Regions from separate parts of the Sporosarcina sp. SAFN-015 genome, predicted to be linked through region 2. Evidence: predicted binding sites of a transcription regulator. Region 2 holds the regulator's gene; the other holds the start of a gene.
What was found. The regulator NrdR, encoded in region 2, represses ribonucleotide reductase genes. The targets are predictions, from matches to a motif close to AACACNATATATNGTGTT.
Positions count from the first base shown of each region.

Region 1 (11,029 bases), on a different contig from region 2:
GCTGGGATTCGTGGTGAAGCTGAATAAAGAAGAGGATTTCGTAGGGAAAGAAGTACTTGCAGCACAAAAGGAAAATGGCCTTTCAAGGAAGCTTGTCGGTCTTGAAATGATTGATAAAGGAATTCCACGGACTGGTTATAAAGTGTTTATTGGTGAAGAAGAAATTGGTGAAGTCACTACTGGAACGCAATCTCCTACGTTGAAAAAGAACATCGGTTTTGCACTTCTTGCAACGGAACATACGGCAGAAGGAACTAATGTGGAAGTAGAAATCCGCGGGAAACGATTGAAGGCAGTACTGATTGCAACACCTTTCTATAAACGATAAATGAATGAAGAGGAGACATGTTGACATGAAGCATCGTTATATTCCTATGACGGAAACAGATCGTGAAGAAATGCTATCGGCGATCGGAATTGCGACGGTTGATGAACTATTTGAAGATATTCCCGAAAAAGTGCGTTTTAAAGGCGAATTAAATATTAAACCAGCGAAATCGGAAACTGCATTGACGAAGGAGCTTGCGCAACTTGCAGCAAAAAACGCGGATGCGCGTACATATGCCTCTTTCCTTGGAGCGGGTGTGTATGATCATTACAAACCGATCATCGTTGATCATGTCATTTCGCGTTCTGAATTTTATACAGCCTATACACCTTACCAACCAGAAATTTCGCAAGGGGAATTGCAAGCGATTTTCGAATTTCAAACGATGATCTGTGAATTGACAGGAATGGACATAGCCAACTCATCCATGTACGACGGTGGCACTGCATTAGCGGAGGCAGGGACTATGGCAGCAGGTCATACACGCCGCACCAAAATCCTCGTATCTGAAACGGTTCATCCGGAAGCGCGAGATGTAGTGGCGTCTTATGCAGCAGGTCAATTTATCGACGTTGTCACAATCCCCCAGAAAGATGGTGTGACGGATGTAGCTTCGCTCGAGCAATTGCTCGATGATAATACAGCAGCAGTTATCGTTCAATATCCGAATTTCTTCGGTCAGGTGGAAGACATCCAAAAAATCGGAGAAATCACACATGATAAAGGCGGTTTGCTAGTCGTTTCAGCAAATCCGCTAGCCCTAGGTATATTGACGCCACCTGGCAAATTGGGTGCGGATATCACTGTTGGAGATGCGCAACCGTTCGGTATATCGGAACAGTTCGGCGGACCACATTGCGGATATTTTGCAACTACGAAAAAGTTAATGAGAAAAATGCCGGGAAGATTGGTAGGGGAAACTACCGATGGCGAAGGCAGACGTGGTTACGTTCTGACGCTTCAAGCACGTGAACAACATATCCGTCGTGACAAAGCGACTTCCAATATTTGTTCGAACCAAGCATTAAATGCCCTCGCTGCTTCGGTTGCGATGACAGCTTTAGGAAAAGTTGGCACAAAGGAAATTGCTTACCAAAATATCGCCAAAACTGCTTATGCGAAAAATGCATTCGAAAAAGCAGGGTTCGAAGTGAAATTTGGCGGAGTGCATTTCAATGAAATAGTTGTGGAGCTTAAAAAGCCGGTTAAAGAAGTGAATGCGAAGCTTCTTGATAAAGGAATCATTGGCGGATATGATCTTGGATTGACATATCCTGAGCTATCCAACCATGTATTGATTGCCGTTACTGAACAGCGTACGAAAGAAGAAATCGATGCACTTGTGCAGGAAATGGAGGCTAGCCATGCATAAAGATAACCAACCGCTCATTTTTGAAATTACAAAGGCAGGCAGGATCGGCTATAGCTTGCCTGATCTCGATGTTCCCGAAATCGATCTTTCAAGCCATTTGCCGGAAGGTCTTCTCAGAGAGGAATCTCCTGAGCTTCCTGAAGTTTCCGAGCTTGATATTATGCGCCATTATACAGCACTATCCAATCGAAACCATGGGGTTGACACCGGCTTCTATCCCCTTGGATCCTGTACGATGAAGTATAATCCAAAAATCAATGAAGCGGTTGCTAGATTCCCGGGATTTGCGAACATCCATCCGTTACAAGATGAATCGACTGTCCAAGGTGCAATGGAAATCATGTATGATCTTCAAGAACATCTGTCCGAGATTACAGGAATGGATGAAGTGACACTTCAACCGGCTGCAGGTGCACACGGAGAATGGACGGCCCTCATGATGATCCGTGCATTCCATGAAGCGAATGGCGAATCTCACCGTACGAAAGTGCTTGTGCCAGATTCCGCGCACGGTACAAACCCTGCTTCTGCTACAGTTGCTGGCTTTGATACAGTTACTGTTAAGTCGAATGAATTAGGTCTTGTCGATATCGATGATTTGAAATCGAAAGTTGGACCGGATACAGCTGCCCTCATGCTTACGAATCCGAATACACTAGGTCTCTTTGAAGAAGAAATTCTTGAAATGGCTGAGATTGTACACGGTGTAGGCGGAAAATTGTACTATGACGGTGCGAACTTGAATGCCGTCATGGCAAAAGCAAGACCAGGAGACATGGGCTTCGATGCGGTCCACTTGAACTTGCATAAGACGTTCACAGGTCCTCATGGCGGCGGCGGTCCAGGTTCAGGTCCTGTCGGAGTTACGAAGGAATTGGCTCCATTCTTGCCGAAGCCGATCCTTGTAAAAGAGGATGATCGTTATACATTCGAATATGATGTGCCTCAAACAATCGGACGCGTCAAGCCGTTCTATGGCAACTTCGGCATCTATTTACGTGCGTACACATATATCCGTTCCATGGGTCCGGATGGCTTAAAAGCTGTTACGGAGAATGCGGTACTAAATGCAAACTATATGATGCGCAAACTGGAACCTTATTTCGACCTGCCTTACAAGCAGCACTGTAAGCATGAGTTCGTATTATCAGGCCGTCGCCAGAAGAAATTGGGCGTCCGGACATTGGATATGGCGAAGCGCCTGCTCGACTTCGGTTTCCATCCGCCAACAATCTACTTCCCGTTAAATGTTGAAGAGGCTATCATGATCGAGCCTACGGAAACTGAATCGAAGGAAACTCTTGATTCTTTCATTGATGTTATGATCCAAATCGCAAAGGAAGCTGAAGAGAATCCGGAAATCGTACAAGAAGCGCCTCATACGACGGTTATCAATCGTCTTGATGAGACGAAAGCAGCACGCCAACCGGTACTTCGATATACTAAAGAGGAAGATCTTGTAAAGGCGTAATACGATATAAATGAAGGAGAGTCCCGGATTGGGACTCTCCTTTTTTTAGTTTAATTATGAAAAACCGATGGAACCATTTTGTTCCCAGTCACCTTTTGTCGATCGGCGATGTTGTTTTTGAAGCTCTTCGATTCTGCGCTCATAGACAATTTCTCCGTCGTAATGATATCCCATCGCTACTGACATATATAATTCGTTTAATTGAGAAATGGACAATCCCTTTGTTTTGGCAGCCATTTCATCGAGTTGGTCATCATTGAAAAGCTCCTTAATATCAAGTTGTTTTAAATAAGCTCTCCTCATTTCCAAGTTTGGAGACGGTATTTCATAAGTGCTGTCAAAGCGTCCAGCTCGATTGATTAGCGCAGGGTCAATCCGTTCAGGGTAATTGGTCGTCCCGATGACGAAAAGACCATCTCGTACCCGTGCACCGTCTAACGTATTCAAAAAAGTGCTGCGTGTATGCTCGGGCATCGAGTCGATATCTTCGATGACAAGGATAGCTGGTGCCATCCTTGCGACTGTGTTGAATACTTCTTCAACAGAATAGCTGCCCGTATGCTCTGTAATTTGCCAGTAAATTACCGGAGCTGTCGTGGTACCGGTGATGGAACGGACGAGCGTTGTTTTTCCGTTTCCTGGGGCGCCATGCAATAAAATACCTCGCTTATAAGGAAGCCCATATTCTTTGTAAAAGGTTCCATCGTTATTAAAAAACTCATCGACAGAACGATAAATATCTTTTTTTATCGTATCTTCGAGAAAAACATCATCTCTATCGACTGTATATTCATGTTCGAAACTCTTCTTAGTTACACCACTCTCAGTATCAACCAAATAAGTGATCGTCTGTTTCATTTGTTCCCGCTGCAAGGTGTTCACAGACTCTATGAAGTGAAGCGCTTTTTCAGAGGAGGGTGAGAATATATGGTGTTCCGGCCAAGTTGAACCGCTATCAACATAATAGACCATTTGTGTAAAGGCGATTTCGTATTCCGGAAAATAGAACAGCTGATTTTCTATAGTTTCGGAAACGCGCAATTCAAATAATCGATCTGATTCCGTCTTCTCCACTTTCCCGGATGGCCGTGTGCCATAAAGATAACCGATTGATTCGAATTGTAATTTTCCTTTTTTCATTAAGTCATCAATGACAGATGCCGCGTGCGAAATAAGTTCTTCGGCTTGGATGATTTTCCAATGCTGTTCATTTCGATTGTTTAATGTATCAATGATTTTCCTGATGATGAAAGCGTAATTTTCATAATTGGAATGAGTATTGTTAAATATCTCATCTACTGGCAATAAAGTTGGTTTATCCATAAAGGGCTCCTATTCATGTTGATATAGAAAAAGTTCCTCCAAAGGAAGAACTTAATCTTAAGCTTATTGTTATTTACTTTTCACTTTTCCTGTCCAAGTACGGAATCCACCTTGCAATTGGTACAATTGAGTATAGTCCCGTTTTTTCAAAAATAAAGCAGCTCTGGAGCTCTTTCCGCCATTTTGATCGTAAAGATAGACTGGCTTGTCCGGACGGATTTCTTTAAAACGTTGACGGAATTGAGAGTATGGAATGTTACGAGCGCCTAATATGTGTCCCGCTTCAAATTCCTTCGGTTCACGCACATCGATCAATTGCACTTTTCTATAACCTTCGATAAATTGCTCTTGTGTTAAATTTGTAACAGCCTTTTTGACGCGAAACATTGTAATAACAAAATACAAAATGATCGCGAGTATTACCGCTCCAAGAATAATATAATCCACAACCGATTTTCCCCTTTCTTTCTATAGTTCCATTATAAAGAATGGGTAGCACTTGTTCAATGGGAATGATAAAATGATATGCATTGCAAGTAAGGGGGTAGATGATTTGGGGAAAACAGTTTGGAGTTTTCTTAATTCAGGCAAATGCTCACCATCATATAATATGGCGCTAGATGAAGCGTTGTTGGAATGGCATAGCAGGGGGGAAATTGGTCCCGTGCTGCGTTTTTATGAATGGGAGCCGGCAACATTATCGATCGGTTATTTTCAACGTGTTGAAAAAGAAATCGATTTGGATGCTGTTAAGAAGAACGGACTTGGATTCGTACGCCGTCCGACTGGTGGAAGAGGCGTCCTGCACGAACACGAACTTACATATAGCGTTATCGTAACAGAAGAATACCCTGGAATGCCGGAAACTGTCACAGAGGCTTATCGGGTCATTTCCGGTGGTCTATTAGAAGGTTTCCGAAACCTTGGCCTGCATGCCGAATTCTCTTTGCCGGCGACGAAGGAACAAAATGATAATTTGAGAAGGCCGAAAAGCGCTGTTTGTTTCGATGCGCCAAGCTGGTATGAACTTGTTGTTGAAGGCAAAAAGGTTGCTGGCAGTGCTCAAACCCGTCAAAAAGGCGTCATTTTGCAGCATGGAGCTATTCTGTTAAGTTTGGAAGAAGATAAGTTGGTATCTTTGTTCAAGTTTGATTCTGAAGAAAGCAGAGAGCGTATGCGTCAAAGTTTGCCTGAAAAAGCAGTCGCTATTGATCGGTTGACAGATCGGGATATCTCCATGGAAGAATGCGTCAAAGCATTCGCCAAAGGGTTCGAAACAGCTTTGGATATCGTTCTTATGCCAATGGAACTAACGGAAGAACAACAACTTTTTGTAAAAGAGATCGAAGAGAAAAAATATGCGAATAAAGACTGGACGTTTAGAAAGTAGCATATGGACCTTTTGTTCTATTTTTTAATGAAAATCATGTTAGTAAAGCCGTTTGGGTAAATATGTAAAAATCTATGTTCTTGAATGATGTTTCAAGATATAGTAGATTAGGTAATGTACATAATACAACATGTTGTGTTTGGTTATAACAATTACAGAGGGAGGATGCAAGGATGGTCATAGTTTCAAAAGGGCAAACGCCGAAATTGGACAAGCATCAATTGAATGCGGATATTGCGAAATTTCCACAAGTGCACCCAATTACGGAAGATATGAAAATCGTTCATAACGGAGTGTCCCGCCTTGTCATGATCGATCGCTATTCATTTAAGGATACTGAAAAGAAAACTTTGAAGGTTGGAGATTTTGTTGTCCTTACGGTTAAGGAGGATCCAAAGTTCCCGGCTCGCGGTTTAGGATTCATTCAATCTCTTGATAGTAAAAATGGGAAAGCGGATGTTTGGATCGAACCTGAATACCGTTCTTCAATTGATAATCCCGAAGAGCAGGAAAATGGAGTTGTCACAAGGCCGCTTGAAGTGATTGAGAAACCGCTTGAAGTGTTTTATGAGCAGATTGCCAAAAGGAATGCGACCGGTCTTGCCCTTGTAGAAGATACAGAAGAGAAACGCGAAGAGTCCTTCAAACGTTTCTACGATCAATTATCTAATTTGAACTTTATCCCGGCAGGCCGGGTTTTATATGGTGCAGGTTCAGAAACAGAAGTTACATTCTTCAATTGTTACGTGATGCCGTTTGTCCCGGATTCCAGGGAAGGGATTTCGGATCATCGAAAACAAGTCATGGAAATTATGAGCCGCGGCGGTGGAGTTGGAACGAACGGGTCGACATTACGACCACGAAACACGCTTGCGAGAGGTGTCAACGGAAAATCGTCAGGTTCTGTATCATGGCTAGATGATATAGCGAAATTGACACATCTTGTCGAGCAAGGCGGTTCGAGACGCGGCGCACAAATGATTATGCTTTCAGATTGGCATCCTGATATTTGCGAGTTTATCATTTCGAAAATGCAGAATCCAAGAATTCTTCGTTATCTTCTTGAACATACAGAAGACGAATTGATTAAGAAGCTTGCAAACGAAAAATTGAAATTCAAACCACTTACTGCGCAAGAGGAAGCGATGTACCAAGGAATCCTCAACTATCGCACAATCCCGGGCATGGGTGGTTTCAATGAAGCGATCTTGAAAGACGCAGAGACAAAACTACGTGATGGCGGAACATACTCTGTACACAATCCAGAATTCCTTACAGGCGCTAACATTTCCGTCACATTGACAGATGACTTCATGAAAGCTGTCGAGCAAGATGCTGATTATGAGCTCCGTTTCCCAGCAGTTGAAAAATACTCATCTGTGGAGATGGCAGCATATAATGAGGAGTGGCATAAAGTTGGTGATGTACGTGAATGGGAGCGTCTAGGATATGAGGTCCGAGTTTACCGGACGATCAAAGCGCGTGCACTATGGGATCTCATTAATATTTGTGCAACGTACTCTGCAGAACCAGGCATTTTCTTTATCGATAATGCAAACAATGAAACGAACGCAAAAGCATACGGCCAGCAAGTCGTAGCGACAAACCCGTGTGGTGAGCAGCCATTAGCACCATATTCGGTTTGTAACCTTGCTGCTGTAAACCTTGCTGAGTTTGCGGATAAAGAAACAAAAACAGTGAACTACGAAAAATTAAAAGAAACAGTTCGTGTCGGCGTCCGCATGCAGGACAACGTCATTGATGCGACACCTTATTTCCTTGAGGAAAATAAAGTACAAGCCCTCGGCGAACGCCGTGTTGGACTTGGTGTCATGGGACTTGCCGATCTACTGATCTATTGTGAAAAAGAATACGGCTCAGAAGAAGGCAACGAACTTGTCGACAAAGTATTCGAAGCAATTGCGACAACTGCCTACCGCGAATCAATCGAGCTCGCGAAAGAGAAGGGAAGCTTCCCATTCCTTATCGGCAAGACAGAGGAAGAAACGAAAGCGTTACGCCAAGCATTTATCAACACAGGTTACATGAAAAAAATGCCAGAAGATATTCGTGAAGCGATTTTGGAACACGGTATTAGAAACTCCCATTTATTAACGGTCGCGCCAACTGGATCCACTGGAACCATGGTCGGAGTTTCTACCGGTCTTGAACCTTATTTCTCATTCACATATTACCGTAGCGGACGTCTCGGAAAATTTATCGAGGTCAAAGCGGGCATCGTAGAGGAATACTTACAACGTAACCCTGAAGCTGATCCTGACAATTTGCCAGAATGGTTCATTTCATCGATGAGCTTAGCGCCAGAAGCGCATGCAGATGTACAATGCATCATTCAACGCTGGATCGACAGCTCGATTTCCAAGACGGTCAACGCACCACGTGGCTATACAGTAGAGCAGGTAGAAAGCGTCTACGAGCGTCTTTATAAAGGCGGAGCGAAAGGCGGCACTGTGTATGTCGACGGTAGCCGTGACTCACAAGTACTCACATTGAAAGCCGAAGAGAACGAAATCGACTCTGATTATGTAGTAGAGACTGTCGAACAACGAAAAGTAGTACTCGTTAATACGATTCAGGACTTGCGTTCGACTAACGTAACAATCGGTTCCGAAGTCGGTGACACATGCCCTGTATGTAGACAAGGGACTGTGGAAGAAATGGGCGGTTGCAACACATGCACGAACTGTAATGCGCAGTTGAAATGCGGTTTATAATACGGACTATCTAATATGACTGGTGAGGAATAGTTTTCCTCACCTGTTTTTTCTATCTTCTTTCGATATGTCAAGTTATGCGCGAGTTTGAATAAGATATGCTCAAGTTAGAGGGCGATTTGCGCGACTTCTAGCAAGTTATGCTTGAGCTTGACATAGTTATGGCGCAATCCTCGACAGTTATGCCCATCTTGTGTCTTTAGAACTAGCATAATACAATAAAAAGGCTGCTTGGAAAGTTAGGTTGACTTTCCGAGCAGCCCTTTATTAATTCGCAGGAACTGTTGAATTTTGTACTTTTGTGTCTGTCGATTTCAGAATATCAACATTCTCAATACCTTGTTCTTCAATTTCAAGCAGCTTATTGAAAGAGGCAATCGCAACCTCGACCTGATTATCTTCAGGCTCCTTCGTCGTCAACAATTGCAACCATAATCCCGGATATCCTAGATACTTCAAAACTGGGATGTTACGAAGGCTGTTCGTAAACTGCAATACTTCAAAAGAGACGCCAATTACAACGGGTATTAATAGAATGCGGTTGACAATCCGTAGCCAAAATGGATCGGTAGGAACTAAGAAGTAGATGAACATCCCGACAATCACTGTAAAGAGCAAGAAACTGCTTCCGCATCTATAATGCAGGCGGGACTGTGCTTGGACATTCTCGACGGTAAGTGGAAGTCCGTTTTCGTAAGCGTTGATTACCTTATGCTCAGCTCCATGATATTTGAAAACTCGTTTGATCAACGGTGTCATGGAGATGAGGGAAATGTACAACAACAGTAAGGCCAATTTGAAAAAGCTTTCCAGCAATATTTGAGCCGTCTTACCAGGGGCAATGAAATCAAGCATTTGCGCTAAAAAGACCGGAACAAGGGTAAAAGCGAATTTGCCGAACAAAAAGGAAAGTACGCCGACTGCGGCAACACCGATGACCATCGCAAGCTTAGAAGTTTCTTCACCGTTCTCTTCCACTTCTTCGCCGGGCATGACATCATAACGTTCATTCGCAAACGTCAAATGTCTTGAACCGATACCTGCAGATTCAATCAATGCAACAATCCCTCGTACAAAAGGAATCTTTTTCAATTTCATGGAGAGCGGCTTTTGCTCTTTAGGCACATAGAAATAATCGAGGGAATCATCTTTTCGCCGGATGGCTGTTACTGTATGATTTCGACTGCCGAACATAACTCCTTCGATGAGCGCTTGCCCACCATATGCTGGCGGTTGCTGTTTTTTAGACATGGGTTAACCAACACCTTCTCTTCAATTGAATAACTAATTTAGATTTACTGAATTTACATTATAACAAATAACTTATCTTTCTATTGTACAAAAAAATGGTTGATGACTCCACCATAAAGGTTTAAAAAAGAGCCTTATTTCCGACACTCATCGTAAGGAGGGGTCAAGATGTTCACTAAAACAATGATATGGACGACGATCTTTGCAGCATTATTCACAACGGGAGCTTTAAAATTCTTGCATTTTTTCAATTTCATTAAATGGTCGCCTGTCGGCTGGGGTAAAAAGTGGTTAGTATTCGGGTCTACAAATGAAGGTTGGAAATGGGCATTACTATTCATTTTCCTATTACTTGCTTTTGGAATTTTCTATGTGTTTTCTAGAGCTACTTCAAAAATTCCACCGGCTTTAACGGCCATTTGTATAAGTGTTATTGCAGCTATTGCTATTGAATGGATCATTTATACACCGCAAAGTCTTACGGAAGGTCTTAAGAAGCTATCTATCCCGTTTCTATCAACCCTTGCCATTGTCAGCAGGTTCATTACCGGCACTGCTGTATATATGAAGAAAACTTTCGGTTGACAACTATAAATAGGTTGCGCCACTGGAACGATATGATAAAATGGGGAAGAAAATGGTGAGGGGAATGGTGTAGCTGTGAGACTGCTCGTTCTGAATGGACCGAATTTGAATCGGCTTGGAAAAAGGGAACCTGGGATCTATGGTGCGGAAACTTTGTCGGATATCGAAAACAATTTACAAACCATTGCGACGGAACACCTCGTGGATATTTCATTTTATCAATCGAATGTAGAAGGTGCATTGATCGATAAAATCCACGAAGCTGCAGACGTTGGATGTGATGGAATCATTTTCAATCCCGGTGCCTATACACATACGAGCGTCGCATTAAGGGATGCAATCGCTTCTGTTGATGTCCCGGTCATCGAAGTCCATATTTCAAACATACATAGTCGGGAGCCGTTCAGACATACTTCTATGCTCGCTCCGGTGTGCCTGGGACAGATGTCCGGCTTTGGTACTAGCGGTTATGAGCTGGCACTCCAAGCTTTCCTTCTCCGAAGAAAAGGGGTAAAGCTATGAAACTGGCAAAATTGCGGGAAGCATTGAAAGAAAACGGTTTAGATGCACTTTT
Region 1 is NZ_JBPFDR010000006.1:189,846-200,874, reverse strand. Features, by position in the region: gene gcvT (glycine cleavage system aminomethyltransferase GcvT) at 1-328, shown strand, start outside; gene gcvPA (aminomethyl-transferring glycine dehydrogenase subunit GcvPA) at 354-1,700, shown strand; gene gcvPB (aminomethyl-transferring glycine dehydrogenase subunit GcvPB) at 1,693-3,171, shown strand; gene ACR65H_RS12620 (AAA family ATPase) at 3,226-4,494, opposite strand; gene ACR65H_RS12615 (rhodanese-like domain-containing protein) at 4,564-4,881, opposite strand; gene ACR65H_RS12610 (lipoate--protein ligase family protein) at 5,015-5,884, shown strand; gene ACR65H_RS12605 (vitamin B12-dependent ribonucleotide reductase) at 6,058-8,619, shown strand; gene ACR65H_RS12600 (DUF1385 domain-containing protein) at 8,887-9,870, opposite strand; gene ACR65H_RS12595 (hypothetical protein) at 10,039-10,455, shown strand; gene aroQ (type II 3-dehydroquinate dehydratase) at 10,531-10,977, shown strand; gene ACR65H_RS12585 (M24 family metallopeptidase) at 10,974-11,029, shown strand, end outside.
Region 1: a site for NrdR is predicted at 6,007-6,024, ahead of ACR65H_RS12605 (vitamin B12-dependent ribonucleotide reductase). Genes of this name have one in related genera too.

Region 2 (11,029 bases):
ATTGCAGATTTGACGTATTCTGGCCCTGACGAGGAAAATGTTAAAAAGATCTATGAGGAATTAAAGTTCAAAACATTACTTGAAAAAATGGAATCTCCAACTGAAACAGCTCCTATCTTAGAAATCGACGTTCAAATCGTCGAGGATACTGAAACGATGGAGCTTGCGGATGAAATGGCGATACATGTAGAAATGATGGATGAAAATTATTTGTCTACGGAAGTGACAGGCGTCAGTTTGACGGATGGCAAGCAAGCGCTGTTCATTCCAATTACAGTCTTGCAACAATCAGAACGACTAAAAGAGTGGCTTCGCGATGAAAATAAAAGGAAATTTACGACCGATTCTAAAGCAGCATACGCATCTTTACTGCGTTATGGCATCGAAGTGAATGGTTTCGAATTCGATTTATTATTGGCAACGTATATTGCGAATCCTTCCTCTTCATATACAGATGTTGCATCTGTTGCAAAGGAATTCAATTATTCTGATGTCCAGTCTGACGAATCGGTGTACGGGAAAGGCGCTAAAAAGTCATTGCCTAAGGAGAAGTTGCTTGCGGAACATGCTGGTAGGAAAGCTCAAGCCGTTTGGAAGTTAAAACCTGTCCTTGAAGAGAAGTTGCGTGAAAATGAACAGTTTGAATTGTATCGTGAGCTTGAAATGCCACTCGCAAAAATACTTGGGAAAATGGAATCTACAGGTGTTAAGACGGACTTGGGAATTCTTCAACAAATCGGTGTTCAGCTTTCTTCAAGGTTATCTGAACTTGAATCGATCATCTATGAAATGGCGGGACAACCTTTCAATATTAATTCTCCAAAGCAGTTAGGTGAGATCTTGTTCGAAAAAATTGGACTGACACCTATCAAGAAAACGAAAACGGGTTATTCGACTGCGGCAGATGTGTTGGAAAAACTTGAAAGCGAGCATGAAATCATCAGTTTCATTTTGACATATCGTCAGCTCGGAAAACTGAACTCAACTTATATTGAAGGATTATCGAAAGAAATCCACGAGGACGGAAAAATTCATACACGATTCCAGCAGGCATTGACGCAAACGGGCCGACTGAGCTCCATCAATCCGAACTTGCAGAATATCCCGATTCGGCTTGAGGAAGGCAGGAAAATCCGCGCGGCATTCGTTCCTTCAGAGCCGGGCTGGCTTATGTTTGCTGCCGACTATTCGCAAATCGAACTGCGTGTCCTTGCGCATATGTCCCAAGACGAAAAAATGATTTCCGCATTCCGGGAAGGGGAAGACATCCATACAAAAACAGCGATGGATGTATTCGGTGTTGATAAAGATGGCGTTTCGTCTGATATGAGGCGGACGGCAAAAGCTGTAAACTTCGGTATCGTTTACGGGATCAGTGATTACGGATTGTCCCAAAGCTTGAATATAACGCGTAAAGAGGCAGGTAAGTTCATTGGAACGTATCTCGAGACGTTCCCTGGTGTAAAGCGATACATGGAAGATATCGTCTCTGAGGCGAAGATGAAAGGCTATGTAGTCACGATGATGAATAGACGAAGATACTTGCCTGATATTACGAGCTCGAATTTCAATTTGCGAAGCTTTGCTGAAAGAACGGCTATGAATACGCCGATACAAGGGACTGCTGCCGATATCATTAAGAAGGCGATGATTGATATGGACGCAAGATTGAAAGAAGAGAATATGCAAACACGAATGCTCCTTCAAGTGCATGATGAATTGATTTTTGAAGCGCCTGAAGAAGAACTTGAAAGACTGAAGAAAATCGTACCGGAAGTAATGGAATCTGCATTGGCGCTCGATGTTCCATTGAAAGCGGAGTGGGCGTTCGGATTCTCCTGGTACGAAACGAAGTGAGGAATGGAAATGCCAGAACTGCCAGAAGTTGAAGGTGTCGTTCGCGAATTGTCGCCTGCTTCCATTGGCCGGACGATTTCTGAAGTGCATGTGTCCGATATTATAAGAAAATCCAAGGAGCTAGGTAAAGAAGCAATCGTCAAAGGGAAAACTCTTGAAGACTTTATTGAAGAGCTAGCAGAAATGACGGTAGTGGATGTCACTAGAAGAAGTAAATATATTTATTTTCATTTAGAAAAGGAAGGTCTGCCATACTTGCTCGTCAGCCATCTCGGAATGACGGGTGCTTGGTTCGTTGTAGATTCCTTGGAAGACATCACAGAGAAGAAATTCAAGAATCATATCCATGTCGTCCTGAACATGGCAGACGGAGGATTGCTCGTCTATTCCGACATCCGCCGATTCGGGGAACTGCGGCTACTGCAGAAGGAAGAGGATTATTTGCCATTGCTGAACATGGCTCCTGAACCTTTTGACGAATTCGCCATCAACCATTTCCTATCCATGGCATCAATACAGAAATATGCAAGGAAACCTATCAAAGAAGTGATAATGGATGGCCATGTCATTTCGGGTTGCGGTAATATTTATGCGACAGAAGCGCTTTTTCGAATGAAAATCCATCCCGGACGAGCTACGGAGAGGATCAGCGAAAAAAGGAAACGAGAATTGTTTCAGGAAATCGTAGTTGTCCTGCAAGAGAGCATTGATGCGGGAGGAAGCTCCATTTCGGATTATCGGAATATTAACGGGGAAGCTGGAACGATGCAAACCCGTTTGAAGATGTATGGAAAGAAAGTGTGTGGGACATGTGGCAGAGAAACGAAAAGCATGAAAATTGCTGGAAGGACATCAGTTTATTGTCCGCAATGCCAAAGGTGAGGGAAGGTTGATGTCAATGATCATCGGTCTAACGGGAAGTATTGCAACTGGTAAAAGTACCGTGTCGCGAATGTTAAAACAAAAGGGGTATCCGATTGTTGACGCAGATGAAATTTCAAGGTTAGTAGTAGAACCTGGAAGCCCAGTTCTTACGAGTATCGCGGAAACATTTGGTTCTGATATCCTTCTGCCGGACGGGTCGCTGAACAGGGGAAAACTCGGTAGTCTCATTTTCAATGATGAGGAAAAGCGAAAAAAGTTGAACGGAATTATCCACCCCGCTGTACGAAAAGAAATGTTGCGACAAAAGGAAGAATGGTTGGAGAAAGGTTTTAACACGATTATTATGGATATTCCGCTCTTATTTGAAAGTAAACTCCAATCATATGTGGATAAAATTATCGTCGTTTCAGCAGCACCTGCCGTTCAAAGAGAACGTCTAATAGCTAGGAATGGCTATTCACAAGATGAAGCGGAGGCCCGTATCAATTCTCAGCTTTCAATATTGGAAAAGGAAAAATGCGCAGATGCAGTCATTGACAATAACGGATCAATGGAAGAGACTGAAAATCAGCTGGATGAATTATTGATTAAATGGAATGCTGTCAAATAAAACTATTCTCTGAAAAGTAGAACATTGTTATTTTGTTCACAAACTCTTTGCACCCGGTTAAATTGTGCTATACTAATTATCGGATAAAGGATAAAAAGTATATAACATTACGCGGGAGGATTTTTTCATGACTACTTCGATAGCGATAAACGGTTTTGGACGGATTGGACGCATGGTATTCCGTCAAATTATCACGAAGGATGACGTTGCTGTAGTTGCAGTGAATGCATCGTATCCGGCAGAAACTCTAGCTCATTTGATTAAGTATGACACAAATCACGGAGTTTTTGATGGTGAAGTCGTTGTGGAGGAAAATGCTCTTGTTGTCAACGGAAAGCGTGTCCAACTAATAGCGGAGCGCGACCCATCCAAATTGCCTTGGAAAGAGCTTGGTGTCGACATCGTCATTGAAGCGACGGGAGTCTTCAATGAACGTAGTAAAGCTGCCCTTCATTTGGAAGCCGGAGCTAAGAAAGTCATCTTGACTGCTCCAGGGAAAAATGAGGATGTAACGATTGTGTTAGGTGTGAATGATGACAAGCTTGATATTAATAAACATGATGTCATTTCAAATGCAAGCTGCACGACAAACTGCCTTGCACCGGTTGCAAAAGTGTTGAATGATTCATTCGGCATTGAAAACGGGTTGATGACAACTGTTCATGCTTATACAAACGATCAGAAAAACTTGGATAACCCGCATAAGGACCTTCGCCGTGCACGCTCTTGTGCTCAGTCGATCATCCCGACCTCGACAGGTGCTGCAAAAGCACTTTCGCTCGTATTGCCTGAGCTTGAAGGGAAAATTCACGGTATGGCTTTACGTGTACCGACTCCGAACGTGTCATTGGTCGACCTCGTCGTTGATGTGAAAAAAGATGTAACAGTGGAAGAAGTGAATGAAGCATTCATTAAGGCAGCAGAAGGTCCAATGGCAGGAATCCTTCGTTTCACGACTGAACCACTCGTATCGATTGACTTCAACACAACAACAGAGTCTGCGACGATAGACGGTCTTTCAACAATTGTCATGGGTGATCGCAAAGTAAAAGTGCTTGCTTGGTATGACAATGAATGGGGCTATTCTGCACGTGTTGTTGAATTGGCTATTAAAGTAGGAAATGAATTGAAATCCAAAGTGAATTCATAATTGGAAAATGAAAAACGTCCAAGTCGATAACTCGGCTTGGACGTTTTTTCTTTTTGATTGATTATTAATTTTAATATTCTGTAAACACTATTGATTTCCGTTCCGATCGGATGCTTTCCGCGGGCACGGCTTCAGCCAATCGAACAGCGAAGGGTTCGATTTGCCGTATTTCTGCGTTCTTTGCAGAAATTAAGGCATCCCATAGTTGTGCTCGCAACGCTACGCTTTTGCTCGCAAAAGCCGTTCTTCGTTACGGCTTTCGTTGCGGGGTCTTCAGCTCGCGCTATTCCCGCAGGAGTCGCCGATCTCCACTCCAATCAATTGGCATATACTTGAAATTCAAAGCTGTATGGTAATTGTAAAGACATGAAGAGGTAAATCACTCGTTAGTTGAACAAGTTGAGACTGAAAAAATTTTCTGCTAACGTATTCATTTTGTCTGGTTTTTCCACAACAGTCCAATGACCGCAATTCTCAATTCCGATTAATTTTGCATGTGGTATATACATTATTAATAATTCTTTAATTTTTGCTGGTGTTATAATGGCGTTCTACGGGTTTAAACTTTTGGAAAATATTTCTGTTGATTGGAGTGGAAGGCGCCGACTCCTGTGGGATTAGCGGGACAGGTAAGACCCCGCAGTGGAGCAAAGCGACCGAGGAGGCTTACCGCCCGCCCCACGGAAAGCGTGCGCCTGGAACGGAAATCAATACTGCCAAGATTTCACTTTTTAAAAGCCCATAACAACTTGATTGATTATTAATGAATCCCTTTCGATTTTTTTGATGAACTTCTGTTATAATCAATATACTATACGGAAATGCGGAGGAAGCAGAAAATGATATGTCCAGCTTGTCATTATAATGGCACCCGGGTCATCGATTCTCGACCTGCCGAAGAGAATCGATCCATCCGAAGACGCCGTGAATGTGAGAGATGCGCATTCCGATTCACGACATTTGAAAAAGTGGAAGAAATGCCGCTCATCGTAGTGAAAAAGGATGGCACACGGGAAGAATTCAGCAGTGAAAAGTTGTTGAGAGGGCTCATCCGAGCATGTGAAAAGCGCCCAGTTGACCTCGAAGCAGTAAAAAACATTGTATATTTAATAGAAAAAGAATTAAGAAGTTCAGGGACCGTTGAGATTGATTCTAAGGACGTCGGCGAAATGGTCATGGAAAAATTGGCAGATGTCGATGAAGTTGCGTATGTCCGGTTTGCATCAGTCTATCGACAATACAAAGATATAAACGTATTTATCGAAGAACTGCAAAACTTGCAGAAGAATAAAGATGAGAATTGATTTTGAATAAAGGAAAAAAGGAGTTCCGACAATATGCTTTACCAAGAATTACAACCAGTCGATACGTTCACGATCAAATTGTCTCATCCATTTTCGGATTATGACCGGCAACTCCTCACATTGTTTTACCAACCATTGATCGGCCCTGACGCTATGAGTCTTTTCATGTCACTATGGGCTGATGCGGAACGAAATAAGGAAAATGAGTTTAATCATTATTACTTAATGAATTTATTAACAATGCCGTTAGTGAAAGTGTTTGAAGCGAGAATCTCCCTCGAGGCGATCGGCTTGCTGCGTACATACTGCAAACAGGAGGATCAGGATCGTGCGTTCTGCTACGAATTGCTGCCGCCCATGGATGCAAAGTCGTTTTTCGAAGACCCGCTTTTGTCCACTTTCCTTTTCAGCAAGATTGGCGAGCAGGCATACCGGAGTTTAAGAAATCGATTCACGGTAGTAGATCCGATCGATGAACAATACAAGGAAGTATCTCGTACATTTTTGGATGTTTTCAAACCTATCCGTTACAGTGCAGCCGAAGGGATGGAAGAGGGCGGTCATATGATGGGGCGCAATGAATCAACGGGAATTCCTTTCGCTTATTCCGACTTCGATTTCAATTTATTTCGTTCGGGACTTTCCGAACAGATGGTACCGAAATCCTCCCTCGCTACAGTGTCGAAAGAATTAATTGAGAAATTGGCGTTTCTTTATTCATTGACACCACTTGATATGCAGAAAGTCGTCATGATGGCGCTAGATGCAAACAGTATGCAGATTCCGGAAGATCGACTTCGAAAGGCTGCGGTTGATTATTACAAGATCAACATTTCGCGAAACGTTCCTACTGTTGAAAAGATATTCAAGAATGTCGAACCTGCAAAAGAGAATGAGCCAAAATCACGAGAAGACGAACTCTTATTTTATTTGGAAAATACATCACCACGTGAAATGCTGCGACATTTAAATGGAAAAGAACCTTTTCCTGTCGATCTCCAATTGGCGGAAAGGCTTATTAACACTCATGGATTGTCCGTCGGCGTCGTAAACGTTTTATTGCAATATATGATTTTACGGAACGACGGAAAGATCACGAATAATTTTGCAGAACGGATTGCCTCGCATTGGTCGAATAAAAAAGTGGAAACTGCCAAAAAGGCAATGGAGTTATCCCGTACCGAGCACGATCAATATATGAAGTGGTTGAATGAAGGGAAGAAGAAACCAGCCAGCCGGAAGCCTACAAGGGAAGAGAAGGTGCCTGAATGGTTTTACAAGAAAGAAGAAACGGAACAGCATGAACCGAAAAACGAGGCAGATTCAGATATTGATGAAAAAAGACGTCAGCTGCTAGCGAAACTGGATGCTATGAGAAGCGAGGTGAAATAAAGTTGGAAAGAATCGGAAATACATTGAAGCGAGTAATGAACGCTTCAGAACTGACAGCAAGATACGAGCAATTACGGAATGAAGTGATGGAGTCCGAAGGCGTCCAACAGTTCATTTCCGAGAATTCGAGTGAGATCGATAAAACAGTTGTCGATAAAAGTTTAGGGAAATTATACGAATATACAACAGCTTCTCACAACTGTGAGAAATGCCCGAACGTTGAAGGCTGCATAAACGTAATGAAAGGATTTGAGCCAAAACTAATCCTCAGTCAAGGATTCATTGATCTTGATTACGTCAAATGTCCGAATAAATTGGTCGAAGACGAACGTCGTAATGTATCCAATATGATTGATAGCATGTATATGCCGAAGGATGTCATGGAAGCCCGATTGCATAATGTAGATTTGGAGCATGACAATAGCCGAATCATTGTCGTGGAGGCAGCTGCTCAATTTTTGAGTGAAATAAGTGAAACAGGAGAACTTCCGGAACGTGGGCTTTACATTTACGGTCCATTTGGAACGGGGAAATCCTTTATACTTGGTGCACTCGCTAATGAGCTTGCCAATCTTCGAATCCGGACAGTTGTCGTTTATATACCGGAATTCCTTCGGGAAATGAAACAATCTATCCAAGACCAGACGTTGAATGAAAAAATTGACTTCGTAAAAAAAGCGAAAGTACTTATGCTCGATGATTTTGGAGCGGAGTCCATGTCTGCTTGGGCACGTGATGAAGTGATTGGAACGATTTTGCAATATCGAATGGCAGAAAAGCTTCCGACCTTCTTCACTTCCAATTTCAATTTTGATGAGCTGGAGCATCATTTGACGTACACGCAACGGGGTGAAAAAGAAGCGGTTAAAGCAGCGCGCATTATGGAACGGATCAAGACAATCTCCAAACCAGTTCAATTGAAAGGCAAAAACCGAAGAAACGTGTAAGTTGACTTTCGCCACTTGCAATTGTCTGTAACTTTCCTTATACTAATGGATATCATATTTGAAAATGTGTTGAAGAGGACATGAATCGGTTCTTCTACTTACAGAGATCAGGGTCATTTGGCTGGAAGCCCTGAAGTGCAGAGGATCGATTTACCACCTTGGAGCAGCATCGGTGAACCATTTACATAGCCGATGACGGACCCCGGCCCGTTAGCCGTTTCAAGCTTCATCTTTCCGGTTGTATGGCCGGATGGAAGGAAGAAGGGTGGAACCACGAGCAACAGCCTCGTCCCTTTACCGGGATGGGGCTTTTTTTGTTCAAAAAAATTAGCAAGGAGTGTTTGTAATGGAAGAGAATATTCAATTGAAATTTCCAGATGGTGCGATAAAGGAATTTCCAAAAGGCACAACAACAGAAGAAGTAGCAGGCTCCATCAGCCCGGGGTTACGAAAAAGCGCTCTCGCTGGTAAAATTGGCGACCAGCTCATCGACTTGAAAACACCGATTGAAAAGGACGGTGATATTGCAATCATCACACCGCAATCACCGGAAGCGCTCGAAATCCTGCGTCACAGTACTGCCCATCTATTAGCTCAAGCAGTAAAAAGAAAATTCCCAGACGCAAAACTAGGAATCGGTCCGGTCATCGACAATGGCTTCTACTATGACATTGATTCACCAACGCCAATCACAGCTGAAGACCTTCCTGAACTTGAAAAGGAAATGAAACGAATCATCGGCGAAAATCTTCCGATCACACGAATTGACGTATCTCGCGAAGAAGCCGAAAAACGATTTAAAGAAATTGACGATCCCTACAAGCTTGAACTATTGGAAGCAATTCCTGAGGGCGAACAAGTTTCCATTTACGAACAAGGTGAATTTTTCGACCTTTGCCGCGGTATCCATGTCCCTTCGACAGGTAAGCTGAAAGAGTTTAAATTATTGAGCATCGCGGGCGCTTACTGGCGCGGAGATTCGAAAAATAAAATGCTTCAGCGGATATACGGAACAGCCTTCTTCAAAAAGGACGAGCTCCAAGAACACTTGCGTATGCTCGAAGAAGCGAAGGAACGCGACCATCGTAAAATCGGGAAAGAATTGAATTTATTCACGAACTCTCAAAAAGTCGGTCAAGGTCTTCCGCTATGGTTGCCAAAAGGCGCAACAATTCGTCGTATTATAGAACGTTATATCGTCGATAAAGAAGTGAAGCTTGGGTACGACCATGTCTACACACCAGTTCTCGGAAGTGTTGAGCTCTACAAAACATCCGGTCACTGGGGACACTATCAAGACGGCATGTTCCCTGTCATGAGCATGGATAATGAGGACCTCGTTCTCCGTCCAATGAATTGCCCACACCATATGATGATCTACAAAAACGGCATTCACTCTTATCGTAACTTGCCGATCCGCATTGCTGAGCTTGGTACGATGCACCGTTATGAAATGTCTGGTGCGTTATCCGGTCTCCAACGTGTACGTGGTATGACTTTGAATGATGCGCATATCTTTGTTCGCCCTGATCAAATCAAGGAAGAATTCAAACGTGTCGTTCAGCTCGTCATCGATGTGTATAAAGACTTCAATATTACAGATTACTCATTCCGTTTATCGTACCGCGATCCGGAAGACACTGAAAAATATTTTGACGATGACGAAATGTGGGAACGCGCACAAAGCATGCTGAAAGAGACGATGGATGAAATGGGTCTTCCGTACGTCGAAGCCGACGGCGAAGCTGCCTTCTACGGTCCGAAACTCGACGTACAAGTGAAGACAGCAATCGGCATGGAAGAGACACTTTCAACTGTCCAACTTGACTTCCTTCTACCTGAACGTTTCGATCTCACATATGTTGGGGAAGACGGCAAGCAGCATCGTCCAGTCGTTATCCACCGAGGCGTCGTTTCTACAATGGAAAGATTCGTTGCATTCCTGATCGAAGAATATAAAGGCGCATTCCCAACATGGCTTGCACCAGTTCAAGTCGAAGTAATCCCGGTATCACCTGAAGCCCATTTCGATTATGCAAATGAAGTGAAAGAAAAACTAGTAGCAGAAGGATTCCGTGTAGATCTTGATAGCCGTGATGAAAAGATTGGTTATAAAATCCGTGAAGCACAAGTCCAAAAAATCCCTTACATGCTCGTCTTAGGAGACAAAGAAGTAGAATCCGGCGAAGTGAACGTAAGAAAATACGGCGAACAAAAATCAGAAAGCATGCCATTTGAAGATTTCGTGAAGCTAATAAAAGCTGACGTATCACACGATAATTAATAATTATGGTTATTGAATGGCGTTTTAAAGTTTAAAAAATGACTAGGTATCCATCGTGTTGATTAATAGGAATTACCGTTGATTGAAGCGGAAGGTGGCGACTCCTGGGGGATTAGCGGGACAGGTGAGACCCCGCAACGTAGCGAAGCGAAGTGAGGAGGCTCACCGCCCGCCCCCCGGAAAGCGTCCACCTGAAGCGGAAATCAACCGTTGTAAATTTATATGTTGACAATCAATATTCAAGATGATAGACTTATTAAGGTTAATGAATACAGTTTGTGGTATAAGAAGGAGCTGCCCGCTTCTCACCTGATCGACGCATACCGTTGTTGACAGGTCAGCACATGAGTGAACGTGCCGTGCATGCTAATGCACGTACACATAAGCGGGTAGACAAAAGTTACTTTTGTCTACTTTTTTTATTGTCCGGCTCTTATAAAACGAATGAACTATGGGACCGTCGGATTGCTGGACGGTGTACCCAAACCGTGTATTCGCGAGACAACATTCGGAGGTGGATTACTATTAGCAAAGACATGTACGTAAATGAGGGCATCCGTGCCCGCGAGCTTCGCCTTATTGACCACAATGGTGACCAGC
Region 2 is NZ_JBPFDR010000009.1:56,422-67,450, reverse strand. Features, by position in the region: gene polA (DNA polymerase I) at 1-1,857, shown strand, start outside; gene mutM (bifunctional DNA-formamidopyrimidine glycosylase/DNA-(apurinic or apyrimidinic site) lyase) at 1,867-2,739, shown strand; gene coaE (dephospho-CoA kinase) at 2,756-3,352, shown strand; gene ACR65H_RS15135 (glyceraldehyde-3-phosphate dehydrogenase) at 3,480-4,502, shown strand; gene nrdR (transcriptional regulator NrdR) at 5,342-5,806, shown strand; gene ACR65H_RS15125 (replication initiation and membrane attachment family protein) at 5,840-7,198, shown strand; gene dnaI (primosomal protein DnaI) at 7,201-8,145, shown strand; gene ACR65H_RS15115 (hypothetical protein) at 8,259-8,420, opposite strand; gene thrS (threonine--tRNA ligase) at 8,492-10,429, shown strand; gene infC (translation initiation factor IF-3) at 10,966-11,029, shown strand, end outside.